DNA from 2 places in the Thioalkalivibrio sp. ARh3 genome. Region 2 is predicted to be linked to the other one. Evidence: predicted binding sites of a transcription regulator. Region 2 holds the regulator's gene; the other holds the start of a gene.
What was found. The regulator sigma-54, encoded in region 2, starts transcription at its own class of promoters, with help from an activator protein. The targets are predictions, from matches to a motif close to TGGCANGNTNCNTGCTT.
Positions count from the first base shown of each region.

Region 1: the regulator sigma-54 is predicted to act here: its motif matches at 6,387-6,403, upstream of glnL (nitrogen regulation protein NR(II)).

Region 1 is NZ_KB897947.1:336,999-351,671, forward strand. It holds gene C995_RS0101590 (6-phosphofructokinase) at 1-1,122, opposite strand, end outside; gene C995_RS0101595 (dienelactone hydrolase family protein) at 1,359-2,231, opposite strand; gene trmL (tRNA (uridine(34)/cytosine(34)/5-carboxymethylaminomethyluridine(34)-2'-O)-methyltransferase TrmL) at 2,353-2,817, opposite strand; gene C995_RS0101605 (dihydroorotate dehydrogenase) at 2,816-3,808, shown strand; gene ntrC (nitrogen regulation protein NR(I)) at 3,842-5,278, opposite strand; gene glnL (nitrogen regulation protein NR(II)) at 5,278-6,375, opposite strand; gene C995_RS0101620 (DUF4124 domain-containing protein) at 6,549-7,202, opposite strand; gene C995_RS0101625 (hypothetical protein) at 7,236-8,072, opposite strand; gene C995_RS0101630 (DUF2782 domain-containing protein) at 8,072-8,479, opposite strand; gene C995_RS0101635 (TIGR00730 family Rossman fold protein) at 8,482-9,207, opposite strand; gene polA (DNA polymerase I) at 9,319-12,027, shown strand; gene C995_RS0101645 (hypothetical protein) at 12,042-12,536, shown strand; gene C995_RS0101650 (SCO family protein) at 12,547-13,194, shown strand; gene yihA (ribosome biogenesis GTP-binding protein YihA/YsxC) at 13,453-14,064, opposite strand; gene C995_RS0101660 (cytochrome c) at 14,514-14,673, shown strand, end outside.
Region 2 is NZ_KB897947.1:151-14,823, reverse strand. It holds gene C995_RS0100100 (hypothetical protein) at 1-158, shown strand, start outside; gene mpl (UDP-N-acetylmuramate:L-alanyl-gamma-D-glutamyl-meso-diaminopimelate ligase) at 158-1,561, shown strand; gene C995_RS0100090 (flavin prenyltransferase UbiX) at 1,558-2,196, shown strand; gene C995_RS0100085 (LON peptidase substrate-binding domain-containing protein) at 2,193-2,801, shown strand; gene trxA (thioredoxin) at 2,860-3,243, shown strand; gene C995_RS0100075 (AEC family transporter) at 3,285-4,232, shown strand; gene C995_RS0100070 (calcium/sodium antiporter) at 4,334-5,311, shown strand; gene C995_RS0100065 (KpsF/GutQ family sugar-phosphate isomerase) at 5,308-6,285, shown strand; gene kdsC (3-deoxy-manno-octulosonate-8-phosphatase KdsC) at 6,285-6,824, shown strand; gene lptC (LPS export ABC transporter periplasmic protein LptC) at 6,821-7,384, shown strand; gene lptA (lipopolysaccharide transport periplasmic protein LptA) at 7,377-7,901, shown strand; gene lptB (LPS export ABC transporter ATP-binding protein) at 7,919-8,680, shown strand; gene C995_RS0100040 (RNA polymerase factor sigma-54) at 8,754-10,247, shown strand; gene hpf (ribosome hibernation-promoting factor, HPF/YfiA family) at 10,250-10,588, shown strand; gene C995_RS0100030 (PTS sugar transporter subunit IIA) at 10,593-11,063, shown strand; gene hprK (HPr(Ser) kinase/phosphatase) at 11,131-12,162, shown strand; gene rapZ (RNase adapter RapZ) at 12,163-13,047, shown strand; gene C995_RS0100015 (PTS sugar transporter subunit IIA) at 13,052-13,477, shown strand; gene C995_RS0100010 (HPr family phosphocarrier protein) at 13,449-13,718, shown strand; partial or broken gene C995_RS0100005 (IS3 family transposase) at 13,859-14,673, opposite strand, start outside.

The sequences.
Region 1 (14,673 bases), 340 kb from region 2:
GCGGAAGGCATCGGTGACATCGGTGCCCGAGGCATCGATGAACTCGTCCGGCATCACCTTGGTCTTGCCCGCAACGGCCTCCAGCGGGACGTACTCGTAGTCCACCGAGTAAAAGCCGGTGCGCTTGATCGCGACCGAGCCGTCGCGGCCCTCCCACATCGCGAACTGCACGGCCTTCTCGCCCACCTCGCGGGCCTCGCGCTGGTCGACATCGGAGACACAGCCAATAAAGGCACGCTGGAGGTAGCCGAAGGTATCGCCGCGCACGCGCTTGACCCCCAGCTTGCTGCGGATCTCGTCGCAGAGCATATCGGCCAGTGCCCCGGTACCGGAGAGCTGCACGTTGCCGTGGGCATCCTTCTCCACGTCCTTGGCCAGCTTGGTCGCGATCGGCTCGCCCTCCGCGTCGTGGATGCCCTCGCTGACCGCGATCACACAGCGGCCGTGACGGTCCATGGTCGCCTTGACGTCCGACAGGAAGCGGTCAACCTCGAATACCCGTTCGGGCACATAGATCAGATGCGGTCCGTCGTCCGGAAACTTCTTCCCGAGAGCGGAGGCCGCGGTCAGGAATCCGGCATGACGGCCCATGACGACCGCCAGGTAGATCCCCGGGAGGGCATAGTTGTCGAGGTTGGCGCCAATAAAGGCCTGGGCCACAAAGCGCGCTGCCGAGGGGAAGCCCGGCGTGTGGTCGTTCTCCACCAGGTCATTGTCGATCGTCTTCGGGATGTGCACGCAGCGCATCGGGTAGTTGGCCTTGCGCGCCTCCTCGCTGACGATCCGTACCGTGTCGGAGGAGTCGTTGCCGCCGATATAGAAGAAGTAGGTGATCTCGTGGGCCTTCAGGACCTTGAAGATCTCCTTGCAGTAGTCGAGGTCCGGCTTGTCCCGCGTGGAGCCCAGGGCGGACGAGGGCGTCTGCGCAACCATCTCCAGGTTGTGGGTGGTCTCCTGGGTCAGGTCCAGGAACTCCTCGTCGATGATCCCGCGGACCCCATGGAAGGCCCCGTATACCAGCTCGACATCGGTGAACTTCCGGGCTTCCAGGACCGCGCCCACCATGGATTGATTGATTACCGCCGTCGGGCCTCCACCCTGGGCGATCAGAACCTTGGCCATCTTCGTCCTCCTTCTGCGACTTTAAGTGCGTAGCAACCATGAATCGGCCGCGCAACGACCGGGCATCTCAGTAACGTAAGGCCCGAAGATAGCAAATTCCGCACTCTGCGCACGGAAACGTTTAATTGTATTATCAAAGACTTATTGAATGGAGTGAGTCGACAGCACAACGGCACCGCCCACCCGATGGGTTAGCGGTGCCGGTTCGCCGGCCAGAGAGGGGGTCGAGGCAGAACTCAGTCGCGCAGATGCTGGTTCACAAAGCGGGTGACCCGGATCATCGCGTCACGCGAGGCCAGGTCGTCGGCGAAGGTGCGGTTGTTGCCGTTGCGAAAATCGAAGCCGCGGCCAACGCCTGGATATTCGATCCAGGTCACATCACCGCCGCGGCTTTCCAGCCCGTCGGCGGCCATCTTCGCGGTGCGGTGGCGCTGATACTGCTCCTCCTCGCCAATCAGCACCATCATCGGGATCTCGAGCTGGTTCACCTCGTTGGCATAGCGATACACCTGGTGAGGCTCGCCGAGGTTCGGATCCTGCAGGTGCGGGTAGTAACCGGCCCAGCAGGCAGCATCCTCGACCTGCCGCTCGTAGGTCACGGCGACCTTCAGGGTCTTGTAGCCCCCGCGCGTAATGGAGACCAGGCAGGCGCGATCACCCACGATGTCGTCGCGCTCGAGCAGCACGTCCAGCCCCTTGTTCAAGTCGCCTTCCAGCTCGTAGTCATGATCCAGCGGGTGGCTCTCCATGAAACGGCCGGTATACATGTCGGGAGCCAGCACCACGAAGCCCCGCGCCGCCAGGCGCTTCACATGGAGCTCGGCCAGATCGTCCAGGCCTCGCCGACCATGGGCCCAGAGGATCGCGGGGTAGGCCTCGCCATCGGCGGGACGCGCCACCATGGCCGGGATGTCCACGCCGTCGCGCTCGTATTCGAACCGCTCGATCTCGACTTCGTGATTCTCGAGGTCGGAATACAGGACACCGTCCTCCCACCAGCCGTCATCCCACCACCAGTTGTCGGCACCGGTGGGTTCGTCCGCCGCGAGCGGCGCGGCGACGAGGCTGGCCGCGGCCAGCAGACTGAACGATCGCAGAACAGAAAACATGAATCCCGAACCCCTTGTTGGTTGGAGCCGCGGGGGTCACCCGGCCGGGGTCCCGCAGCGATGAGCCTCGCCGTCAAGCTTAGAACAAAGCACGATCTCCTGCCTGTGCCGTACGGCCTTCCTACAACCCACCCGGAAACCCGAGCTGGCGCCAGGCCTCGTAGACAACGACGGCCACAGCGTTGGAGAGGTTCAGGCTGCGGCTGTGGGGCTGCATCGGGAGGCGCAATCGCTGTTCCGGAGGCAGCGCATCCAGAACCGCCCGGGGCAGGCCGCGGGTCTCCGGGCCGAACAACAGGGCATCGCCGGACTGGAACCCGGCCTGATCGTAACGGGCCTGACCGCGCGTAGTCAGGGCGAACACGCGTTGCGGCCGGACCGATTCCCGCCACTGTTCGAGGCTGTCATACTCTTGCACCCGGGCCAGCTCGTGATAGTCGAGCCCGGCGCGGCGCGCCCGGGCGCTGTCCAGCTCGAAGCCGAGCGGATGGATCAGGTGCAGCGCCGCCCCGGTGTTGGCCGCCAGACGAATAATATTGCCCGTGTTCGGCGGGATTTCCGGTTCATAAAGGACGATGTGAAGCATGAGTGATTCGCGCACCGATCCGCGGCTGGCCGTCGATTTCTGCGGGCTGCATTTGAACACGCCGCTGGTGCTGCTGTCCGGCTGTGTCGGCTTTGGCGAGGAATACACCCGGGTCGCCGGGTTCTCCAACCGCGACGCGGGTGCGATCTGCCTGAAGGGTACGACCGGCCAGGCGCGACTGGGCAACCCGCCGCACCGCGTCTACGAGACGCCCGACGGCATGCTGAATGCGATCGGCCTGCAGAATCCGGGCGTGGACCGGGTAGTGGACGAGATCCTGCCCGCGCTCGATTTCGAGGAGACGCGGTTCTTCGCCAACGTCTCCGGCTCGACCATCGAGGAGTACATCGAGGTCACCCGGCGGTTCGACGACTCGCCGATCGATGCCATCGAGATCAACATCTCCTGCCCCAACGTGAAAGAGGGCGGCGTGGCGTTCGGCAACGACCCGGAGATGTCCGCGCGCGTGGTCGAGGCCTGCCGCTCGGTGACCTCCAAGCCGCTGATCACCAAGCTCTCGCCCAACCAGACCGACATTGCCGAAAACGCCCGCCGCTGCATCGAGGCCGGGACTGACGGCTTCGCCGTGATCAACACCCTGATGGGGATGGCCGTCGACGTGGAAAACCGCCGCGCGGTGATCGGCAACAACCAGGGTGGACTCTCCGGCCCGGCGATCAAGCCAATTGCGCTGCTGAAGGTGCAGCAGGTCCATCAGGTGGCCGCACCGCACAACGTGCCGATCATCGGCCAGGGCGGCGTGCTGACCGCGCGCGACGCGCTGGAATTCCTGATCGCCGGCGCCAGCACCGTGGGTGTCGGGACCGGGCTGTTCTACGACCCGCTGTGCCTTCCGAAGATCCTGGACGGCATCCGCGACTACATGGATCGCCACGGCATCCAGCAGGTCAGCGAGCTGACCGGAACCCTGCAGCTCAACAGCGCGATCTCCGCCTGCGCCGCCCCGGCCCCGGAAGACCCGACGACCTGACTCGGCTTAAGGAAACACTCACTACGTGTTTCCTTAATCGTCGTCGAGACCCAGCTCCTGGATTTTGCGGGTCAGGGTGTTGCGACCCCAGCCCAGCAGGGCAGCGGCCTGCTGGCGGTGCCCGCCGGTCACATTCAACGCCTCGCGAATCACCGTGCGTTCCAGTTGCGGCAGCACACGGCCGAGCAGGTCGCGCTCGCCCTGTTGCCAGTGCTGCCGGGCCACCTGGGCCAGCTCGCTGGTCCAGTCACGCGGCGCGGCCATCGTCGCGTCCGACAGGTTGCCGTGGGACTGCGCGGGCTGCGTCTCCTGATGCAGCTCGGTTGGCAGGTCGTCCAGGTGCACCTCGCGACCCGAGGCCATGACCGTCAGCCAGCGACAGGTGTTCTCCAGCTGACGGACATTGCCCGGCCAGGGCAGGCGCTGCAGTTCACGCACCACCTCCGGCCGCATGGTCTTCGGCTCTACCCCCAGCTCGCACGCCACCTCGGCCATGAAGTGCTGCACCAGCAGCGGGATGTCCTCCGGGCGCTCGCGCAGCGACGGGACATGGATGCGGATCACGTTCAGGCGATGGAACAGATCCTCGCGGAACAGCCCGGCGCGGACGCGTTCCTCGAGATCCTGGTGGGTGGCGGCGATGATGCGGACATCGACGCGGATCGGGGTGTGCCCGCCGACGCGATAGAAGGTTCCGTCCGCCAGCACCCGCAGCAGGCGCGTCTGCAGGTCGAACGGCATGTCCCCAATCTCGTCGAGAAACAGCGTGCCGCCGTCGGCCTGCTCGAAGCGGCCCTTGCGGCTCTGGCTGGCGCCGGTAAAGGCGCCCCGTTCATGGCCGAACAGCTCGCTCTCCAGCAGATCCTTCGGGATCGCGGCGGTGTTCAGGGCAATCAGCGGCTGGTCGGCCCTTGGGCTGTGCTGGTGCAGGGCCCGCGCGACCAGTTCCTTGCCGGTGCCGGACTCGCCGTTGATCAGCACGGTGATGTTGCTGCGCGACAGACGCCCGATCGCGCGGAACATCTCCTGCATCGCCGGCGCCTCGCCGATGATGGGGGTGTCCTCGATCCTGGCGCTGCCCTCCGCGTTCTGTTGTGCGGTGGCGCGTGCCTCGAGGGCACGCTGGACCAGGGCCACGGCATCGTCGATATCGAACGGCTTGGGCAGGTACTCGAAGGCCCCGGTCTGGTAGGCCCCGACCGCGCTCTCGAGATCCGAGAACGCGGTCATGATGATCACCGGCGGCGGATCCGGACGGGTCTGCATCCGGGCGAGGAAATCGAGACCGTTCAGCCCCGGCATGCGGATGTCGGCCACCACCGTATCCGGGGGCTCGTCGGTCTCCAGCGCGGCCCAGGCGGCATCGGCCGTCTCGAATCCGCGCACCTGGATACCGGCACGCTGCAGGGCGCGATCCAGCACCCAGCGGATCGAGTCGTCGTCGTCGATGATCCAGACGATGGGGTCCATCAGTCGTTGGCCTCCTGGGCATCTTGGGGTTCGATCGGCAGCAGGATGTCGAACGAGGTGCTGCCCGGACGCGAACGGCATTCGATGAGCCCGTTGTGCAGCTGGATCAGGCTCTGGGCGATGGGCAGTCCCAGCCCGGTGCCGGCGGCGCGACCGGTCACCATCGGGAAGAAGATGCGCTCGCGGATCTCCTCGGGGATGCCGGGTCCGTTGTCGCGCACGCTCAGGCGCGCCACCAGCCGGTGACGATGGCCGGAAATGGTGTACTGGCGCAGCACGCGCGAGACCAGTGTGATCTCGCCGCCATCACTGAGCGCCTGCACCGCGTTCTGCACCAGATTCAGGATGGCCTGCACCAGCATGTCCCGGTCGGCCTGCACATTGGGGATACTCGGATCGTAGTCGCCGCGGATCTTGAGGCCCAGGGGCAGCTGCACACTGACGAGACCGCGCACGTGCTCCAGCACCTCGTGGAGGTTCACGGCCTCGAGGCGGGGCAGGTTGTGAGGCCCGAGCATGCGATCGACCAGGCCGCGCAGCCGATCCGCTTCGCGAATGATGATGCCGGTGTATTCCTTCAACCCGTCATCGTCCAGCTCGCTGGCCAGCAGTTGCGCCGCCCCGCGCAGGCCACCCAGCGGGTTCTTGATCTCGTGGGCCAGCCCACGGGTCACCGCACGCGTGATGGCCTGCTGTTTCTGCAGTTGCTCCTCGCGGCTGATACGTTCGTGGCGATCAATGGCATTCAGCTCGAACAGGAGTTGTGCCCCCTGGTCATCGTCACCATGCAGCGGCGTGATGGTGATGTCTGCCAGGAAGGGGTCGGCGCGCAATGGCTCCATCTGCCGGGCGCGCAGGGTCATTGGCTGATCGAGCGACAGCACCGACCGCAGCCGACTGGACAGGCTGCGGTCGAGCCTGAGCCACTGCCCCAGCCCGTGGCCGACAATGCGCTCGCGGCTGAGCCCCAGCAGAACCTCCGCCGCACTGTTCAGACTGACCAGGCGCAACTCGCCATCCGTCACCAGTACGGCGGTGGACAGGTCGTCCCACCAGGGCCAGGGGGCCGGGACGGACTTGGCGGCGGGATTGTTCATCAACGGGCCTCAAGCAGGAATCACGCCAAACAGGGCGCCACGCGGGGCGGACCCTCCGCGTGCAGAACAGCGGCCAGGCGAGTTCCTTCAGGGGCAACCACCGACTGCCGCCCCATTATAGTGCAAAAAGAGCACCAACTTGGGGCAGGCTGCGCACACAAACAGTGCGCAGGTTAATTCGGCGGAACCTGCGGGATCTGGGGCTGCGGTGCGCGCGGGGCCTGCGGGGCCCGGGGTGCCTGTGGCGCCCCGCCCTCGGGGAACTGCTGCGGGCGCTGTTGCTGCTGCTGTTCGCGCGGGATCGCGATACGCAGGACATTGAACTGGATGGTGTCGCTGCTGGCGAGCTCCTGCCCGGCCTCGTCCTCCACCCGGGCCTGCAGGCTGTACTCGCCGCGATCCAGCCCCTCGAAGGTGATGCTCGGGTCGCTGCTGTCGCCGGCCTCCTCGCCGTTCAGCAACCAGACGATGCGATGTCCGGCCTCGACGTCCAGCGCCGGTTCCAGCGCAACCTCCGCGGTGACATTGCCATCATTGGCGCGCACGCCGGATCCGTCCTCCGGCTGCGTGATCGCGATGCGCTCGTAGCCGTTGGCTTCGGCCTCCTCCTGCGGAGGCCGAACCGGGCGCTCAAGGATCTCGCGCGCGCCCTCCAGCGGGACGGCCCGCATGGGCTCGCGGATATCGACCGGCTCGCTGTCCCGGCCCTCGGGGGGACGATCACCGAAATGCACGTTGCCCTGGTCGTCGGTCCAGCGGTAGACCTCGGCCTGGGTCAGCGCCGGCAGGCACATCGCGATCAGAAACAGCACCCAGACCTTGTTCATCGCCGATCTCCTTGGGTCGATACCCCGGGCCGCCTAGGCGGCGCGCACCCACAGTCCCTGTACACGGGCGGCCTGCCCCTGCAGCGCGACGAGGCGCTGGCGCTCGCCCTCGCCCGTCGCGCCGGATTCGCGCCGGGCAATCCAGTCCTCCAGTGCAGCCAGACGCAGCAGCGTGGGCGCCGCACCGCGCTCGATCGCGGCCAGCGACCGCTTGGCATCATAGCCGGCCAGCAACGCGCGGTAGGTGTCGCCGCGAATCTCGCCCGCTTCGTCCACCGCGATCACCAGCGCCAGGCGCGCGATCTGCCAGAAAGCGGGCACCGGCGCCGGCGGCATCACCAGATCCGCGAGCCCCGCCCCTTCCGGGTAAACCCGCACCGATTGCCAGAAGCTCCCGGCCAGCGGCAGGTCCTCGAAACGATAGAGGCTCTGATGGTGCAACTCGGTATCCAGCGTCGCGCGTTCGTCCGCCGACAGATCCCGGCCCAGGGCATCGGCGCGCTCTCGCAACAGCTGCTGCAATACGCCGCGGCGATAACCCGTGGCCTCCGGCATCGCGCTCGCCGGGTGCCGGGCCTGCCACTCCGCGGCGCGCTGCCCCAAGGCCTCGAGGCTGCCAGGCCCCTCTGCGGACAGGGCTGCACGCAATGGCTGGCCGCGATCGAGCAGCAGGATCCGCTCGCCATCAGCACCGCCCGTGGCCAGCGGGGCACGGCCTGCGTCGTTCAGGGCGGCCTCGATGCCGGCGGCGGCATCCGCCGACAGGCGCAGGCACTGCACGGGTTGCCCCGCCAGCAGTGCCTCGCCTTCGCGAAATTCGATACTCACCCCGCAGGCCTCGGCACAGGCCTGGAGGTCGTGTTCGCTCATTACCATCGGAATATCACCCAGGACGGCGGGACGAAATCGGGTTCCAGCTCGCGCTGGCGACGATCGAGCAGGCCGTCGCCGGTGCTGTCAATCAGGTAATAGGAAGGACCGACCGCGGGGATGACCTCGACCATCACGAGCTGCCCTCCCATGCGGTACTCGCGCCGGGTCTCGCCGTCGCGCTCGATGATTACGATATCGGCCTCTTCCAGCCCGCGCTGCTCGCGCGCGCGCTCGTCGAGTACGGGTGGCGCGGGGTCGGCCTCCGCCTCGTCCGGCATCTCGGGCGGCGGGGGGGCATCGTCCCACTCGCGCTCTTCCTGGGCGAAGGCCAGGGCCGGCACCAGCAACAGGCCGGCCAGGATAGCGACAGGACAGCGGGTGGAATGGGTGGATTTAGCGGCCATGCTCACAGCTCCATCATGCGTTTCTTTTCTTCCGCGGAAGGCTCGAAGCTGCGTGCCTCGTAGTGTTCGAAGATCACGTCCACCACGTCTTCCGGGGCATCCACCAACGAGTATAGCTTCAGGTCCTCGGCGTCGATTGTGCCTTCGGACACAAGAGTGTCCTCGAACCAGTGCAGCAGCCCCTTCCAGAACTCGGAGCCGACCAGCACGATCGGGATGCGCCGGGTCTTGCCGGTCTGCACCAGCGTCAGGATCTCCGCCAGTTCGTCCAGCGTGCCGAACCCGCCCGGCAGGACCACATAGGCGGAGGCATACTTCACGAACATCACCTTGCGCGAAAAGAAGTGGCGAAAGCCAAGGCCGATGTCCTGATAGGGGTTGGCACTCTGCTCGTGGGGGAGCTGGATGTTCAGACCGATGCTGGGCGAACGCCCGGCAAAGGCGCCCTTGTTGGCCGCCTCCATGATGCCGGGACCACCCCCACTGACCACCGCAAAGCCGGCGTCCGACAGCTGGCGGGCGACTTCTTCGCCCAGCTGGTAATGCGGATGGCCGGGCGGGAAGCGGGCGGAGCCGAAAATGCTTACCGATGGCTTGATATGAGCCAGGCGCTCAAAGCCCTCCACGAACTCCGCCATGATCTGGAAGATCTTCCAGCTCTCGCGGGTGAGGGCGGAATCGTCAATCGGGCGCAGGCCGGGGTGCTCGGCGCGTTCGTGGTCGTTCATTCAGGGTTTCCGGTCAATACAGAGGCCTAGCGTAACGGCCACCCCACCCCTGCACAAATGGCGCACCTCCCGCGGTAGAATCCCGGGTTTCGCCCGTCCGGATTTCGCTTCATGTCGCAACCGCCCCTCGTCCTTGTCGACGGCTCGTCCTATCTGTTTCGGGCCTTCCATGCCCTGCCGCCGCTGACTGCGCCGGACGGCGCCCCGACCGGCGCCATGATTGGTGTGGCGAACATGCTGCGCAAGCTGCGCGCGGACTACGGTCCGGAACACATGGCAGTGGTGTTTGACGCGAAGGGCCCCACCTTCCGCGACGACATCTACCCGGAATACAAGGCCACCCGTCCGCCGATGCCGGAGGAGCTGGCGGCCCAGATCGAGCCGCTGCATGAACTGGTGCGGGCGATGGGCCTGCCGCTTTTGTGCGTCGAGGGCGTGGAGGCCGACGACGTGATTGCGACCCTGGCCGACCAGGCGGCCCGCGCCGGGCATGACGTGGTGATCTCCACCGGCGACAAGGACCTTGCGCAGCTGGTAGATGAGCGCATCACCCTGGTCAACACCATGAGCGGGGTCACTCTGGACCGCGAGGGCGTGCAGGAGAAGTTCGGCGTCGCCCCGGAACAAATCGTCGACTACCTCGCGCTGATGGGCGACAGCGTCGACAACATCCCCGGCGTGGACAAGGTCGGCCCAAAGACCGCGGCCAAGTGGATCGCGAAGTACGGCGATCTCGACACCATCCTGGAACAGGCCGACGACATCGGCGGCAAGATCGGCGAGAACCTGCGCGCCGCGGCCGAGCGCCTGCCCACCTCGCGCGAGCTGATTACGGTCAAGCGCGATGTCGAGCTGGACGCCGGCCCCGACGACCTGAACATCCGCGAGCCGGATCACGAGCGCCTGCTGGAGATGGTGCGCCGCTACGGCTTCACCCGCTGGCGCGCGGAGCTGGAGGGCGGCGAGGCCGCGGCCGGCGACAACGGGGGCAACCCAAGCCCGTCGCAGGCGAAGGGCGACTACCAGGCGCTGCGCGAGGAGGCCGAACTGGCCGAACTGCTGGAACGCCTGGACCAGGCCGACCGGGTCGCCTTCGATACCGAGACCACGAGCCTGGAGGCGATGCGCGCCGAGATCGTCGGCATGTCCTTCGCCTTCGAGCCGGGCACCGCGTACTACCTGCCGCTGGCCCACACCGGGCCGGATGCCGACCCGCAGCTGCCGCGCGCGGAGACGCTCGAGCGCCTGAAGCCGTGGCTGTCCGACTCCAGCCACGGCAAGTTGGGCCATCATTTGAAATACGATCGCAACGTGCTGGGCAATCACGGCATCACCCTGCGCGGGATCGTCGACGACACCCTGCTCGAATCGTTCTGCCTGGACGCCGGGGCCAACCGCCACGACCTCGACTCCCTGGCCGAGCGCCACCTGGACTACAAGACCACGCACTACGAGGACGTGGCCGGCAAGGGGGCGAAGCAGATCCCGTTCGCCGAGGTGGATGTCGGCATCGCCACCGATTACGCCGGCGAGGATGCCGACATCTGCCTGCAGCTGGATGCGGTGTTCCAGCCGCGCCTGCAGGCAGCGGAAGGCCCGGCGTTTGTCTACCGCGAGATCGAGATGCCGCTGGTCCCGGTGCTGGCGGATATCGAACGCGCCGGCGTGAAGGTGGACCCGGATCGGCTCGGCGAGCAGAGCCAGGAGCTGCTGACCGAGATGGAGCGGATCGAGCGCGAGGCCTTCGAGGAGGCCGGGGGCGAGTTCAATCTCGGCTCGCCCAAGCAGATCCAGGAGATCCTGTTCGAGCGCCTGGGCCTGCCGGTGCTGCGGCGCACACCCAAGGGCCAGCCTTCCACCGCCGAGGATGTGCTGGAGCAGATGGCGGACGACTATCCCCTGCCACGCCTGATCCTCGAGCATCGCGGCCTGTCCAAGCTGCGCAGCACCTACACCGAGACCCTGCCTCGGCGCATCCACCCGGAGACCGGGCGGGTGCACACCTCCTATCACCAGGCGGGGGCGGCCACGGGGCGGCTGTCATCCTCGGAGCCGAACCTGCAGAACATCCCGGTACGTACCGAGGCCGGGCGGCGCATCCGCCGTGCGTTCATCGCGGAAAAGGGCCACCAGCTGCTGGCGGCGGACTACTCGCAGATCGAGCTGCGCATCATGGCCCACCTGTCGCAGGACGCAGGCCTGCTGAAGGCCTTCGCCGAGGGCCAGGACATCCACCGCGCGACCGCCGCCGAGGTCTTCGGGCTGGACCCGGAACAGGTCTCCGGCGATCAGCGCCGCGCGGCCAAGGCGATCAACTTCGGCCTGATCTACGGCATGTCCGCCTGGGGGCTGGCGCGCAACCTCGGCATCGAACAGGGCGAGGCCCGCGAGTACATCGACCGCTACTTCAATCGCTATCCCGGTGTGCACGACTACATGGAGCGGGCCCGCGCCTCCGGGCGCGAGAACGGCTATGTCGAGACCCTGTTCGGCCGCCGCCTGTACCTGCCGGAGATCAACAGCCGCAACGGGGCGCGGCGCCAGCAGTCCGAGCGCGTGGCCATCAACGCCCCGATGCAGGGCACGGCCGCCGACATCATCAAGCGCGCGATGGTACGGGTCGCGCACGACCTCGAGGACACCGGGATTGACGCGCGCATGATCATGCAGGTGCACGACGAACTGGTGTTCGAGGTGGCCGACGCGGCGGTGGAGGACCTGACCACCCTCGTGCGCCGGGCAATGAGCGGGGCCGCCGACCTGGACGTGGAACTGGTCGTAGACGTCGGCGTCGGCGCCAACTGGGACGACGCCCACTAGGGAAACACTCGTTGATGCTCACCCACCGTTTCAACCGGATCGCCGCCTGGCTGGTCGCACTGCTGCTGCTCGCGAGCGCCTGGATGCTGGCCGAACGCTACCTGGACAGTGGCGCCGCCGAGGTGCCGATCGTCCAGCCGCAGGCCTGCGACCTGAATGCCGGCCCCTGCAGCACCGCCCTGGCACAGGGCGGCGAGGTGCGCCTGGAGATCACGCCGCGCCCGGTCCCGATGCTGCGGGAGCTGACGCTGGACCTGCAGCTGGATACCGCGGCGCAGACCGCGCTGAACAACCCTGAGGCCCTGGAGCTGGACCTGGCCGGAGTCGAGATGTATATGGGCTACCAGCGCCCGCGCCTGGAACACACCGGCGATGGCCACTACCGCGGCACGACCACGCTGCCGATCTGTACCACCGAATCCATGACCTGGGCAGCCACCGCGATGCCGGCAGGCAAATCCGAGGCCGCCTTCGTACAATTCCGCTTTGTCACTGCCCGCGATCACTGATGAACCCCTTATGAACCGTATTCCCGTCAGCAGTCTCTTCTGGGCCTTCGCGGTGGTCGCCGCAGGTGCTCTGCTGGTGTATGTCACTCTGGAGCCGGGCGAGCCGCCGCCGCGCGATCTTGCAGGTCATGCGCAACTGCCCATCGCCGACGAGGTACAGGGCGGACCGATCGAGCTGCCGGTCGCCACGCACGCGGAGCGCTTCGACCTGGACGATTACGCGGACCAGTACGTCTGGCTGTATTTCGGCTATACCAGCTGCCCGGATGCCTGCCCGACCAGCCTGGGGTGGATTGGCGGGGCGCTGAACCGCTTGCCGGAAGAGTTGCAGGGCCAGGTGAACGGTGTGTTTATCAGCGTCGATCCGGAGCGAGATACCGAGGACCGCCTGGCCGATTACGTGGCCCATTTTCATGCCGACATTCACGCGGCCACCGGGTCCGAAGAAGACTTGAAGCCCGCCGCTCAGCGCTATGGTGTCTTCTACGAACGCCGCGCAACGGATTCGGCGATGGGCGACATCATCGACCACAGTTCATCGACCTATCTGATCGGGCCCGAAGGCGACTTGCTGGAGATTCACCCTCACGGGACCAGTGCGGCCGAACTGGTCGAGACCCTGGGGCAGCATGCCCAGTCCCAGGGAAACGATGACTGACGGGGCAACAGCCACAGGACCGTTGCATTCAGGAGTGTGAAGCCAATCACGTTCATTTGCGCGCACCCGTGGAACTTGAGGCCGCAAATGCTTTCTCATCCTACAAGCGCTCTAGCCCAGCGCGAGCCCGCTTCTCTCCCTGAGCGGGCAGGCCTCGCTCCCCCCTGTCGAGGCCAAATCTTGCCCCGGTCCTACCCCAAGGCCGGGGCATTTTTTTGTCTGGGGTTCATGGCGCCAAGGCCGAGTGGCCCGTGCCCATTATTCCTCGACCGGCTGGAGCCACTCGGTCAGCAGGCCGCGCAGATCGTCGACCCCCTGGCTCTTCAATGAAGAAAAGGTCTGCAGCGTCGCCTCGATCCCCAGCCCTTCCAGCTCACGCCGAGTCGCGTGCAATTGCTTGTCGGCCGCCTGCCGCGAGAGCTTGTCGGCCTTGGTCAGCAGGCAGTGCAACTGGCAGCGCTCCAGTGGCACCCACTCCAGCAGCTGACGGTCGAGTTCGGTCAGGGGGCGGCGGATGTCCATGATCAGCACCAGCCCCGCCAGACACTCACGCGACTGCAGGTAATCCCCCAGCAGCCGGTCCCAGTGCTGGCGCTGGCCAGCGGATACCTTCGCGTAGCCATAGCCGGGCAGATCCACCAGCCGCCATGCCTCATCCGGCGGCAGGGCGAACAGGTTGATCTCCTGCGTGCGCCCGGGCGTGCGGCCTACCCGGGCCAGGGCCTTGCGCCCGCACAGGGCGTTCAGGGCACTGGATTTGCCGGCATTCGAGCGCCCGGCGAAGGCGATCTCGATGCCGTCATCGGGCGGCAGCTGCTCGACCTGGGCAACGCCCTTGATAAAGGCGGTCTCGCGAAAACGGGGTTCCATGGGGCGGGGGACGTCCTTGGCCGAGTGCGGAGCTCGGAATATTTTTGAGCGCAATTTAGCATTGTGCTATAAACTGCGCCGCTCAAGGAAACACTGGTCAATGTACACCCTCGCGTTGGTACCCCAGGTTTTCCGAGACAAGGCGCGTCGTGCAGCGGGTAGTGGTTCTACCCGCAAGCGGCGCAACGCAGGATCGGGGAACCTGGGGTACCAACCCCATAACCCATTACAATGCAGGGGCTCGGCCGCTTTTGCGCGCGAACGGCGTTGCGGCTCCCTTGTGCAGAATGACTGCACCGCAGTCACCGCGCCTTGTTCGCACGCAAAAGCGACTCGAGCGCGAGGGTGTACATTGACCAGTGTTTCCTTCATGTTGATCGCCCTGCCAAGGGGCACAAGGAACGCGGGTCCGACCCGGCACGCATTTACATGCAGGAGAATCTTCGATCATGAACCACAAGCTTTCCGCTCTCTTTGCTGCCCTGTCCGTATCCCTGCTGCTCCCGCTGTCGGCGGCTCAGGCGGGCGATCCCCAGCGCGGCCAGGAAATCTCCCAGTCCTGCGCGGCCTGCCACCAGGCGGACGGCAACTCGACCAACCCGGAGTGGC
Region 2 (14,673 bases):
TGGCCCTGCTGACGTTGGTGGGCTGGCTGCTGCTGGTGTTCGGACACATCCTGCAGCAGGCCCTGGAGCTCGGCAGCCGCTTTATCGGCATGCTGATCGCGCTGGGCTATGTGGTGGTCTCCAGCGTGATTACCCAGGTGGCCCTGGGGGCACTGTAGTGAACACGGACCGTCTGCACATCCTCGGGATCGGCGGGACCTTTATGGGCGGGCTGGCCCAGCTCGCCCGGGCGCGCGGCTACCAGGTCACCGGTTCCGATCAGAAGCTGTACCCGCCGATGAGCGAGCAGCTGGAGCAGGCCGGCATCCCCTATCACGAGGGCCATGACCCGTCGACCCTGCCGGATACGGGGCCGGTCGTGGTCGGCAACGTGATGACCCGCGGCATGCCGGTCATCGAGACCCTGCTGGATCGCGGCCTGCCCTACACCTCCGGTCCGCAGTGGCTGGCCGAACATGTGCTGCATGACCGCTGGGTGCTGGCGGTGGCCGGAACCCACGGCAAGACCACGACCGCGAGCCTGCTGGCCTGGATCCTGGAATATGCCGGGCTGAGCCCGGGGTTCCTGATCGGGGGCGTGCCCGGCAACTTCGGCGTCAGCGCGCGGATGGGCGAGGCCCCGTTCTTCGTGATCGAGGCGGACGAATACGACTCCGCGTTCTTCGATAAGCGCGCCAAATTCGTCCACTACCGGCCGCGCACCCTGGTGCTGAACAACCTCGAGTTCGACCACGCGGACATCTACCCGGACCTGGCCGCGATCGAACGTCAGTTCCATCACCTGGTGCGTACCATCCCCGGCCAGGGCCTGATCCTGGCGCCCGCAGGCGATGCCGCGCTGGAGCGTGTGCTGGAGATGGGTTGCTGGACGCCGGTGGAGCGCATCACCACCGACCCGGACACCGGGGATACCGAGGCCCTCGGGGCACGGCCTTTGAATGACGATGCCTCGGAGTTCGAGGTGCTGGTCAACGGGGTGGTTCAGGGGCGGGTGGCCTGGGAGATGACGGGGCAGCACAACCTGTCCAATGCCCTGGCCGCGCTCGGTGCGGCCCGCCATGCCGGGGTACCGCTGGCCGCGGGGATCGCGGCCCTGCCGGGTTTCCGCGGTGTGCGCCGGCGTCAGGAGCTGCGCGCCGACATCGACGGGATCCGGGTGATCGACGACTTCGCCCATCACCCGACCGCGATCCGACTGACCCTGGAAGGCCTGCGGGGCCGCGTTGCCGCCGGTGGGCGGTTGATCGCGGTGCTGGAACCGCGTTCCAACACCATGCGCATGGGGGTGCATGCCGAGGCCCTGGGGGCCGCCCTGGAGCGCGCGGATGTGGTGCATCTCTATCATGCCCCGGAGATCGACTGGTCCACCACGGACCTCGAGCGCCGCCTCGGCGAGCGCCTGTCGGTCGCGCGCGAGATCGAGGCCCTGATGGGCGGTATTCTGTCGAACGTGCGTGCGGGCGATACGCTGGTCATCATGAGCAATGGTGGTTTCGATGGCCTGCACCAGCGTCTGATCGCCGGTTTGCAGTCACGTGAATCCTCGGGGACCCCCGCATGAGTGGACAGCCACGCTCGATCGCCCTGGCCCTGACTGGTGCCTCCGGCGCGCCCTACGGGCTGCGGCTGCTGGAGTGCCTGGTCCAGACGGGGGTGCAGGTGCATCTGATGCTGTCGAAGCCGGCACAGGTGGTACTGGGCCTGGAGACCGATCTCGATGTGCCCGGGCGTCCGGCCGAGATCGCGCGATTTTTCGGCGAGCGCCATGGGGTGGCCGAAGGACAGATCCGTTGCTACGGGCCCGAGCAGTGGACTGCTCCGGTGGCCAGCGGCTCGGCCGTGCCGGAGGCGATGGTGGTCTGCCCCTGCACCACGGCGACCGTCTCGGCGATCGCGACCGGGGCCTCGCGCGGGCTGATCGAGCGGGCGGCGGATGTGGTGCTCAAGGAGCGGCGCAGGCTGGTGCTGGTGGTGCGCGAGACGCCATTTTCCGAGATCCACCTGGAGAACATGCTGCGCCTGGCGCGCATGGGTGCGGTGGTGATGCCGGCCAATCCGGCCTTTTATCATCGGCCGCAATCCATCGACGATCTGGTCGACTTTATGGTGGCGCGAGTGCTGGACCATCTGGGCATCGAGCATGCCCTGGGCCCGCGTTGGGGCGAGGCGTGGTTGCCGCCGGAGGATCCGGCATGACGACCCTGCCTCTGTTCCCGCTGAATACCGTGCTGTTTCCGGAGGGGCTGCTGCCGCTGAGGATCTTCGAGACGCGCTATCTCGACATGGTGCGCCGCTGCCTGCGCGAGGACGGGCGCTTCGTGATCGTCGCGATCGAGCCCGATACCGAGTCCGGTGCGCCCCGCCCGGAGGCCGAGACGGATCCTTCGGTCGGCTTCCATCCGATCGGGACCGAGGTCGCGATCGTGGACTGGGACCAGCGGCCGGACGGCCTGCTCGGGATCCTGGTCAAGGGCGAGCGCCGCCACCAGCTTCACAACCCGCGCCGGGCCGATGACGGCCTCTGGCTGGCGGAGGTCGAGCCGCTGCAGGAGCGCCCCGACGTCAGCCTGCCGGTGGACTATGCCTCGCTGGCGGACCTGCTCGAGCGGCTGCTGGACCAGCTCGGTACGCCCTGGTCGCATCTGGAGCGACGCTTCGACGACTCCTCCTGGGTGGTCGGGCGGCTGACGGAGCTGCTGCCGATCGATCTCGAGGTCAAGCAGCAGCTGCTGGAGGCGGACGACCCGATCGAGCGCCTGGAACGCCTGCGAGCGGCCATGCTCGCGGCATCGAAATCCTGAAACCCTGCGGCGGGGCTGTTAAGGTTTCGGCACACACTTCGAATTGGAGCCCGCCATCATGGCCGTTCAGGAACTCACGCAGGATACTTTCGAATCCACGATCACCGGCAACAACATCGTCATTCTGGACTTCTGGGCCCCCTGGTGCGGCCCGTGTCAGCAGTTCGCCCCGACCTTCGAGGCGGCCTCCGAGCAGCATTCCGACGTCGTCTTCGCCAAGGTGAACACCGACGAGGAGCAGGGGATCGCCGGGGCGTTCCAGATCCGTTCCATCCCGACCCTGATGATCTTCCGCGAGCAGATCATCGTCTTCTCCCAGCCGGGCGTGCTGTCCGCCGGGCAGCTGGACGAGGTGCTGGGCAAGGTGCGCGAGCTGGACATGGACCAGGTGCGTGCCGACATCGAACGCCAGCAGCAGGAGCAGCAGGCCGGCCAGGCCTGATTACCCTGACGCGAAACCTGTCGCCCTAAACGAGCGCCCCCATGCTGACGGTCATGACCCAGATGGGGGCGCTCATCGTTGCGGGCGTCGTCTGGCGCCTGTTGCGCCCCGGCGGGCTGGACGCCGACACCGCCCGCCGGGTGCTCACCACCCTGGTCTACTACCTGCTGCTGCCCGCGCTGGTGCTGCAGGTGCTGTGGACCGCCCCTCTGGGGCTCGACTCGCTGCGCATCGCCCTGGTGGCCGGCACGACCGTGCTGGCGATGGTGGCCGTGACCCTGCTCGCCTGCCGGCTCTGCCTGGCGGAACGCGCGGCGGTCGGGGCGATGCTGCTGGCCGCGGCCTGGCCGAATGCCACCTACCTCGGGCTCCCCGTACTCGACAGCCTGTTCGGCGATGCTGGCCGGGCGGTGGCGATCCAGTACGACCTGTTCGCCTGCCTGCCCCTGGTGCTGACGCTGGGGATCCTGCTGGCCAGGCGTTACGGGGACCCGGAGGCGGTCCGGCTGCATGGCGGCAGCGGGGCCCTTCGCGGGTTGGTCGCGGTCCCTTCGATCTGGGCGGCGGTCCTGGGCGTGGCGCTGAACCTGTCCGGTCTGCCGCTGGTGACCTGGCTGGATACCTGGCTCGGCTTCCTGGCCGATTCGGTGGCTCCCCTGATGCTGTTCTCGCTGGGACTGGCGCTGGTGTTCGATCGTTTCCGCGGCCGCGATCTGCGACCCCTGGTGATGGTCTCCGTCATTCAGTTGCTGATCGCACCCCTGTTCGCGCTGGGCCTGGTCTGGTGGGTCGGGCTGGAGGGTGTGCCCGGGGTCGGTTCGGTGCTCGAGGCGGCGATGCCGGCGATGGTGCTGGGGCTCGTGTTCTGTGACCGCTTCCGGCTCGATACCGGCCTGTATGCGGCCGCGGTCACGCTGACGACGGCGTTGTCGCTGCTGACCCTCCCGCTGTGGTTCGCCATCGCCGGGTATCTGGTTCCGGGGGGCTGATAGCGCGCGGGTCGGCTCCGGCGGTCGCTTGCAGCGATCGGCTACAATGGGCGGGTGAAAAGACACCCCGCGCCACCCACCTTCGGTCCCGGCACCCGCTGATGCTCCTCCCCGTTGTCGCGGTCCTTGGCGGTCTGGTCCTGCTGACCTGGAGTGCCGACCGCTTCGTGTTCGGTGCCTCGGCGTTCGCGCGCAGCGTGGGGGTGAGCGCGCTGCTGGTCGGGCTGACGATCGTCGCCTTCGGGACCTCGGCGCCGGAGATCGTCGTGTCGGTCCTGGCGACCCTGCAGGGCAACCCAGGCCTCGCAGTGGGTAACGCAATCGGCTCGAATATCGCGAACATCGGGCTGGTGCTGGCGATGGCGGCGCTGGTGGCGCCGCTGGCGATTGGGCGCGGCCTGGTGCGCCGCGAGCTGCCGATCCTGATGGTGGTGAGTCTGGCGGTCCTGTTTCTGCTGCTGGATGGCGAGCTCGGCCGTCTGGAAGGCGGGATCCTGATTGCGGGGCTGCTGCTGGTGACCGCCTGGGTGATCCATATCGCGCGGCGCGCACAGGCGCTGGACCCGGCCGAGGCACCCGAGGAGGTTCGCGGCATGGTCGAGGCCATACCGGCGACCACCAGTACCGGCCGCGCGCTGGCCTGGCTGAGCCTTGGCCTGGCGCTGCTGATTGCCAGCAGCCAGCTAGTGGTCTGGGGTGCGGTGGGAATCGCGGAGCAGCTGGACATCAGTGACCTGGTGATCGGCCTGACCATCGTGGCGATCGGGACCAGCCTGCCGGAACTGGCGACTTCCCTGGTGGCGGCCTTCCGCCGCGAGGCGGGATTGGCGATCGGCAACGTGATCGGTTCCAATCTGTTCAACCTGCTGGCCGTGCTGGCAGTTCCCGCGCTGATCGCGCCGCTGGCGATCGAGCCCGAGGTGCTGGTACGCGACTACCCGGTCATGCTCGGCATGACCGCCGCGCTGTTCGTATTTGCCCTGGCGCGTGGCAGCCAGCTGCGGCGCTGGCAGGGGGGGCTTCTGCTCGCGGTGTTCGCGGGCTACCTTGTCCATCTCGGAATGACGGCAACCGCATGAATTTCAATCCTGATACCACCCGCAAGCTGGCCCTGGCGGTCCTGAACAACGAGGCCGAGGCCGTGCGGCGGCTGGCCGACCGCGTGGACGATGCGTTCCTGGAGGCCTGTCGCCACATCCTCGAGTGCCGCGGCCGGGTCGTGGTGACCGGCATGGGCAAGTCCGGCCATATCGGCTCCAAGCTGGCGGCGACCCTGGCCTCCACTGGGACGCCGGCGTTTTTCGTCCACCCCGGCGAGGCCAGCCACGGCGATCTCGGCATGATCACCCGCGACGACGTGGTGATCGCGCTGTCCAATTCCGGCGAGACCGACGAGCTGCTGACCATCCTGCCGCTGATCCGGCGGCTGGATGTACCGCTGATCGCGCTGACTGGCAATTCGGGGTCGCGCCTAGGGCAGGACGCCACCGTGCACCTGGATGTCTCGGTCGAGCGCGAGGCCTGCCCGCTGGGCCTGGCCCCGACCTCCAGCACCACGGCCGCACTGGCGATGAGCGATGCCCTTGCGATTGCGGTGCTGGATGCGCGCGGCTTCACCGCGGACGATTTTGCCCGTTCGCATCCCGGTGGCCGACTGGGGCGGCGCCTGCTGGTGCATGTCGCGGACATCATGCACACGGGTGATGCGATCCCCCGCGTGGCGCCGGAGGCCCCGCTGAAGGACGCCCTGTTCGAGATTACACGCAAGGGGCTGGGGCTGGTGATCGTCGCCGATCCCGAGGCGCATATCCTGGGCGTGTTTACCGATGGCGACCTCCGGCGCACGCTGGATCGTGGCGAAAGTCTGGAGGCCCTGACCATCGGCCAAGTGATGACGCGGGGTGGGCATGCCGCCCGCCCGCAGTGGCTGGCGGTGGAGGCGCTGGAGACCATGGAGAGCAAGCGCATCAACGCGCTGCCGGTGGTGGATGACGACCAGCGACTGGTTGGCGTCTTGAACATGCACGACCTGCTGCGCGCGGGGGTGGCCTGATGGACCGTCACGACGAGACGCTGCGCCACCGCCAGGGGGCCGTGCGCCTGCTGATCCTGGATGTCGATGGCGTGCTGACCGATGGCAGCCTGTTCATGGGGGATGCCGGCGAGCAGTACAAGGCCTTTCACTCGCGCGACGGGCACGGCATCCGCCTGGCACTGGACGGGGGGCTGGAGGTCGCGATCCTGACCGGCCGCACCTCCGGGGTGGTCGAGCACCGCATGCGGGATCTCGGCGTGCAGCATCTGGTGCAGGGACGGCGCGACAAGGGGGCTGCACTGCACGAGTTGCTGGAGCAGACCGGGCATGCGCCCGAGGCGGCGGCCTTTGTGGGCGACGACATCGTCGATCTGCCGGCGATGCGCCGCGTGGGCCTTGGCATCGCGGTGGCGGATTCCCACCCGCTGGTAGTGCGGCATGCCGACTGGGTCACGCAGGCCCCTGGCGGGCGCGGCGCGGTGCGCGAGGTCTGCGAGGGCCTGCTGGCAGCCCAGGGGCGCCTGGAGGCACTGTTCGCGGAGTATGTTGACGGATGAAATGGGCGGCCGGACTGGCGGCGCTGATCCTGGTGCCGATGGCGGCGCTGGTGACCGGCGCTGCTGCCAGCGAGCATGAGCCGGAGGGCGAGGTGACGCTGGAGATCGAGGGCTTCACGCTGCACGCGACCGGCGAGGATGGCGAACTGAGCCACCGCCTGCGCGGAACGCGGCTGCGCGAGTTTGGCCGTGATGGACCGCAGCTGATCGACGACCCCGATCTGGATATCTTTGACGCCGGCGGTATCGAATGGCACTGGACCGCGCCCGAGGCGCTGCACCGGCCCATGGACGAGACCCTGGACCTGATCGGCCCCACGCGAGGGGTGCAGCCCGAGCGTGCCGAACGCGTGCGCACGGTGATCGAGTCCGCCGACGTGACGGTGGCGACCGACATCATGATCGCCACGTCCGATGCGTTCTCGACGCTTGATCAGCCCGGCTTTTTCCAGCGGGGCACGGGTCTGCGCGTGGACTCGCGAGGGGATACCATAGAGCTGTTCCATGACGTGTACACACTCTACAGCGAGTCAGGCGAGGAGGAAGCCGCTGATGACTGAACGTGGTGGGTCGCCGCTCGCTCGGCTCGCGTGGCCCGTGTTGATGGGAAGTGCCTTGCTGATGCTGATCTCGCCGGTCATCGCCCAGCAGCAGCCCCTCCCCGTGGAGATCACAGCGGATCACGCAGAGATGGACGACCGCCGGGGGGTGAGTACCTATACCGGCGATGTGGTGGTGGTCCGTGGGGACATGACGCTGGAGGCGGACAAGGTCTATGTGCGCAGCCGCGACCGGCGCCCCTACGAGATGGAGGCCCACGGCGAGCCCGCGCGGCTCGAGTCGCCGGATCCGGAGACGGGCGAGATGCGCATCGCCACCGCACTGCGGATTGATTACCTCCTGAACGAGGACCGGGTGATCCTGACCGATCAGGCGCATGTGGTCACGGCGGCCGAGGAGGCGCGTGGCAAGCGCATTGTCTACGACCTGGAGACCGACATCATCGAGGCCGAGCGGGGCGAGACCGATGACGAGCGTGTGCGGATCAGGATTCAGCCCCGCGAAGACGACGAATGACCGAGGTGGACTCCAGCATGTCAGCGGCGGCCGGCGGCCAACCGGCTCCAATGGCCGGGTATCTGGCCGGGCGCGAACTGACCAAGCGCTATGGCAAGCGTACAGTGCTGGATCGTGTCGATGTCGACCTGGCCCCGGGAGAGGTGGTGGGGCTGCTGGGCCCGAACGGGGCGGGCAAGACGACCTGTTTCTATAGCCTGGTGGGCCTGATCCGACCGAATCGTGGTCGTATTACGCTGGGTGACCGGGACATCACCCGGGCGCCGATTCACGCGCGGGCCCGGGCCGGGTTGGGCTACCTGCCGCAGGAGGCCTCGATCTTCCGGCGGCTGAGTGTGTGGGACAACCTGCAGGCGGTACTGGAGCTGCGGCGCGAGCTCGATCGCCACGAGCGTCGTCGCATCGGCGATGCCCTGATCGAGGAGTTCCAGCTGGAGACGGTGCGCCACAGCCCGGGGATTGCCCTGTCCGGGGGCGAGCGTCGCCGTGCGGAGATTGCCCGGGCGCTGGCCGGTGATCCGCGCTTTATCTGCCTGGACGAGCCGTTCGCCGGCGTGGACCCGATTTCCGTGGGCGACATCCAGGCCGTGATCGGGCACCTGGCTGAACGTGGAATCGGCGTGCTGATTTCCGATCACAATGTGCGCGAGACCCTGAGAATCTGCGACAGGGCCTATATTCTCAGTGAGGGTCGCATGCTGAGCGCGGGTACCCCGCAGGAACTGCTGGACGACCCCCAGGTGCGCCGGGTGTATCTTGGCGATAACTTTCGGCTGTGAACCGCCTTGGTGCACATGGACCTACGACTCCTTTTAAGATGATTCTGATGGTCACCTTGGACCTGAAACCGCGATGCTGAAGCCCGGGCTCAATCTGCAGCTGGGGCAGACGTTGACGATGACCCCGCAGCTGCAACAGGCCATCCGCCTGCTGCAGCTTTCCACGCTGGAGTTGCAGGCGGAGATCCAGCAGGCGCTGGAAAGCAACCCCATGCTCGAGCAGGTGGAAGACGAGGGCGAGGAAGCCCCGACCGAGCGTCCGGAGGAAGGGGGCGAGTTGGTCGAGGGGGATCGCATGCAGGCCGACACGGCCGGCGATGACGTGATCCCCGAGGAGCTGAGTACCGACAGCCGCTGGGACGACATCTACGAGCCCGCCCCGAGTCCGCGCGGCCTGGACGACCGCGATCCGCTGGAGAATACCTCCGACGGCGAGGACGAGGGCCTGCAGGACCACTTGCTCTGGCAGTTGCATCTGAGCCACCTGACCCCGCGCGACCAGCGGATCGGCGCGGCGTTGATCGACGCGATCACTCCGGATGGTTATCTGGACGGTGAGCTCGAGGCGCTGGCGGAGATGATCAGTCAGGGCGAAGACGAACCCGTGGGGGTCGACGAGGTCGAGGCGGTACTGCACTGGATTCAGCAGTGCGATCCCCTGGGCGTAGGCGCGCGGGACCTGCGCGAGTGCCTGGAGATCCAGTTGGGCCATCTGGCGCCGGATGCCCCGGCGCGCGACGCGGCTCGAGCCATCCTGGAAAATGGCATGGAGAGCCTGGCCAAGCGGGACTACCGGGCCCTGCAGCGTCAGTCCGGGGTGCGCGACCCGGACGAGCTGGCGCGGGCGCTGGACCTGATCCGCACCCTCAACCCGCGTCCGGGTGCCCAGATCAGCGAGCCCAGTTCGGAATACGTCGTGCCGGATGTCTACGTCCGCCATGACCGCGATGGCTGGCGTGTGGACCTGAATCCGGAGATTGCGCCGCGCATTCGCATCAACGATCTCTATGCGGGTATGGTGCGGCAGGTCTCCGATGCCCGTGACAGCGCGTTCATGCGCGATCAGTTGCAGGAGGCACGCTGGTTCCTGAAGAGCCTGCACAGTCGTAACGACACCCTCCTGCGAGTGGCCCAGGCCATCGTGGAACGACAGCAGGGCTTTCTGGAGCATGGAGAGGTCGCGATGCAGCCGTTGATCCTGCGCGACATCGCCGAGGCCCTGGAGATGCACGAATCGACCATCTCGCGGGTGACCACGCAGAAATATATGCATACCCCGCGCGGGGTATTTGAGTTCAAGTACTTCTTTTCCAGTCATGTTGGCACCGCCGATGGCGGCGAATGCTCGGCGACCGCAATCCGTGCCATGATTCGGGAATTGATCGGTGACGAAACGCCGAACAAGCCTCTAAGCGACGCAAAACTGGCCCAGATCCTGTCGGATCGGGGCATCAATGTGGCCCGACGCACCGTGGCCAAGTACCGCGAGGCCATGCATATCCCGTCTTCCAGCGAACGCCGGCAGATGGCGAGCATGCCGAGTGGAAACAAGCAAAAAGGAGCCTGACCATGCAGATCAACCTGACCGGCCATCATGTGGATATCACCGACGCCCTGCGCGACTACGTGAACGAAAAGTTCGCGAAGCTGGAGCGTCACTTCGACAAGGTGATCGACGTGCACGTGGTGCTGACCCACGAGAAGAACCAGAACCTGCACAACAAGGCGGAGGCAAACCTCCAGGTCAGCGGCAATCACATTCATGCCGAAGCCAGTCACGAGGACATGTACGCCGCGATTGACGGCCTGATCGACAAGGTGGATCGTCAGTTGATCAAGCACAAGGAAAAGGTCAAGGACCACCACCGTGCCGAGGGTGCCCAGCGCAACCGCGAGCAGGCCCTGTAGCGTAATGACCGTTGCCGAGCTGATCACCCGCGACCGTATTCGCCTGGAGCCCGAGTGTTCCAGTCAGAAGCGGGCGCTCGAGACCCTGGGCGAGTTGCTGGCTGTCGGCGGCGAGGAATCCGCCGGCCCGGCCAGTGGGGCCATCTTCGAGGCCCTGTCTGCCCGCGAGAAGCTTGGCTCCACCGGTCTGGGACACGGCGTGGCCATCCCCCATGGGCGTCTGGCCGAGCTCGATGCCCCCCGGGTCGCAGTCCTGCGACTGGATCAGGGCGTCGATTTCGACGCCATGGATCACGAGCCGGTGGACATCCTGATCGCGCTGCTGGTGCCCGAGGCGGCGACCAGCGAGCACCTGGATCTTCTGGCGCAGCTGGCTCGCGGACTTTCTCAGCCCGACAATATCGCTTCCCTGCGGCGAGCCGGTGACGCGGAGGTCATGGAGCGTGAACTGACCCGGGCCTTCGGCGACGCCTGAACATGGGGCGCCCCACCGTGTCTGTTCTGTCCCGACAGCTGACGCAACCTCTTCCGGAGGTTCACGGATGAACGAGGCACTGGGGGAGGGCGGCATCGCGCGCGATATCACTGTTGAGGCCCTGATCCAGGCGATGGGCAATCGTCTGGATCTGCGCTATGTGCACGGCGAGCAGGCCGCTCCCGACCGCAATCTGGTCGGCGGTGATGGCGACGACCTGCCCCTGGCCGGACACCTCAACCTGATAAGGCCGAACCGCATCCAGGTCATCGGCGATTTCGAGGCGCGCTATATCGCGCGGCTGAGCGATGCACAACGCGAGCAGCTGATCCTGGAGATGGCTCGTACGGGCACGACCGCGGTGATCTTCGCCGAGGATACCTGCCCGTTCTCGGAGATGCCCCATGTCCCCGAGGAGCAATTGCCGCTGATCCTGTGCTCCTCTACCAGCAGTCACGAGATCATTTCCCTGTTGCGCTACTTCCTGCAGCAGCGGCTGGCCCATTTCGAGGTGCGCCATGGCGTGTTCATGGAGATCCTGGGGATCGGCGTGCTGATCAGCGGGGCCTCCAGCGTGGGCAAGAGCGAGGTGGCGCTGGAACTGATTTCGCGTGGGCACCGGCTGATTGCCGACGACGCACCGGAGTTCGCCCGCATTGCCCCGGATATCGTGCGCGGACACTGCCCGGCCCTGTTGCAGGACCTGCTCGAGGTGCGCGGGCTGGGGGTGCTGAACGTCCGAGCCATGTACGGGGACTCCGCGATCAAGGGCGGCAAGTACCTGCGGCTGATCATTGACCTGCGCGACCACAGCGAGCCCTCGCCGGTGCCGGACGATCGCCTGAACGGCCGCCGCGGGGAGATCGACATCCTCGGACTGCGCATCCCGCTGATCAGCCTGCCGGTCGCGCCGGGGCGCAACATCGCGGTCATGATCGAGGCGGCGGTGCGCAACCACATGCTGCACATGCAGGGCTACGTCGCCGGCGACGACTTGCGCGCGCGCCAGCGCAGGCAGATGAGCGGCGAGCCCGAGGAGCCGCCGTACCACCGCGCGATCCCTGCAACCACCGTCCCCAACCCGGACCCGGAGGGCTGAATGCGACTCCTGCTGGTCAGTGGCCTGTCGGGTTCCGGCAAGACGGTTGCCCTGCACACCCTGGAGGACGCCGGCTATTTCTGCGTCGACAACCTGCCGCTGCCGCTGTTGCCCGGGCTGATCGAGCAGGTCCGCAGCGGTGACTACGATGCCGACGAAGACCGGCATCTGGCGGTCGGGGTCGATGTCCGCAGTGGACTGGCGGCGCTGGAGGGCTTTGCCGACCTGCTGCGCGAACTCCGGGGCAAGGGCCTGCAGGTCGAGGTGATGTTCCTGCAGGCTTCCAGCGAGGTCTTGCTGCGGCGTTACCACCTGACGCGGCGGCGACACCCGCTGGCGCGCGACGGCGTCCCCCTGGTTGACGCGATCGAGCGCGAACGCGACTGGCTCGGCCATGTCGCGGCCGAGGCCGATCTGACCGTGGATACCTCCCGTCTGTCCATGCACGACCTCGCGCGCACCCTTCGGGATCGCGTCGGGCTGCTGGGAGAGGAGCGCCTCTCCCTGCTGTTCCAGTCATTTGGGTTCAAGCACGGGGCCCCGCTGGACTCCGACTTCGTGTTCGACGTGCGCTGCCTGCCCAACCCGCATTACGAGCGTGACCTGGCACCATTGACCGGGCGTGACGCCGCTGTTTGCGAGTTTCTCGCGCGCCATGGCGAGGTCGAGGAGATGTATGACGGGATCCAGGGCTTCCTGGAACAGTGGGTGCCGCGTATCCGGCAGGATCACCGCAGCTATGTGACCGTTTCGATCGGGTGCACCGGCGGGCGCCACCGGTCGGTTTATCTGGTGGAGCGGCTGGCGGCTGCGTGGCGGGGGCGCGAACATGTTACTGTTAGCACCCGTCACCGCGAGCTATCCCTGCCCCTCGAATCGGAGTGAGTCCATGGGCGTTGGTCTGATCCTGATCACGCATCAAAACCTCGGCGACACCCTGCTGCAGACGGCTCAGAGCATGCTGGGCGACCTGCCCGAGGATTGCGAGTCCATGGCGATGTCGCAGACTGACGACCCCGACGAGGTGCTGGCCCGGGCACGGGCACGCCTGGGCGAGCTGGACTCCGGTTCCGGCGTACTGATCCTGACCGACATGTTCGGCTCCACCCCCTCCAATGTGGCCAGCCGCGTGGCGCGGGGGGCGAATGCCCGTGTCATTGCCGGGATCAACCTGCCGATGCTGATCCGCGTGCTGAACTACCGCCATCTGCCGCTGACGGAGCTGGTCAACAAGGCGCTGTCGGGCGGCCACGATGGCATCCTTCTTTGTGACCAGGAGTGTTCGGATGCCGCAGCGCGAAGTCCCCATCGTTAATCGTCTGGGGATGCACGCGCGTGCGGCAGCCAAGTTCGTGAGCCTGGCCAGCCAGTACGCGTCTGATGTGACCGTCTCCCGGAACGCCCAGGAGGTCAACGGCAAGAGCATCATGGGGGTGATGATGCTGGCGGCGGCGCAGGGCTCCGAGGTCACCATCACCACCGACGGCGAGGACGCCGAAGAGGCCCTCGACGCCCTCACCGAACTCGTCGCCAACCGCTTCGGCGAGGACGCCTAGCCCCTCTCCTGCCGCCATGCCTTTACGAGGCTGTGTCTAGTTCGACCTCGGGTGTTTACGGTGGCTTCGGTCCGCCGCCTGCCTGCGCTGTCTCGGCAGCGTGAACCGCCCCGGGTTTTCCGGAGACTGATTGGTTTGGGTCATGCCACCTGGGCGGACCGCTGCAGGGCCTGATGGTACTGCGTTTCCACCTCGGCGGGTGGTCGGTAGTCGTTGGTTTCCAGCAGGCGCCGCTGGTTGAACCAGTCCACCCACTGGAGGGTTGCCCACTCCGCATCGCGGCGATCCCGGGGCGGGCCCCAGCCGACCCGCATCTCGGTCTTGTACAGTCCGTTGATCGTCTCGGCCAGGGCATTGTCGTAGGAGTCGCCCACGCGCCCGACGGAGGGGCGCAGACCGGCCTGCGCCAGCCGCTCGGTGTAGCGCACCGAGACGTACTGCACACCCCGGTCGCTGTGATGGATCGGGCGGGCGGTATCCCGCCCGATCCGGGCGTGCAGGGCCTGCTCCAGGGCCTCCAGGGTCAGGTCGGTGCGCAGGCTGCGGCTGACGCGCCAGCCGACGATGCGACGGCTGAAGGCATCGGTGATGAACGCGGCATAGACGAAGCCTTCTCGGCGGGTGGCGACGTAGGTGATATCGGCCACCCACAGCGCGTTGGGGCGCTCGGCCCGGAACTGGCGGTGCACCTGATCCGGTGGACAGGCCGCGGGTGCGGCCGGGCGCGTGGTGCGCGGGGCCTTGCCCCGCGTGGCACCGCGCAGTCCCAGTGCCCGCATCCGGCGCGCCACCGTGCAGCGGGCGACCGTCATCCCTTCACGCCGCAAGGCATGCCAGACCTTGCGGATGCCGTAGGCCTTGAAGTTGGCTTCCCAGATCGAGCGGATCACCCGATCCAGGTAGGCGTCCTGACGGGCGCGCACGGGCCCGCGAGCGGGGTCCCGCTCGCGGGCCT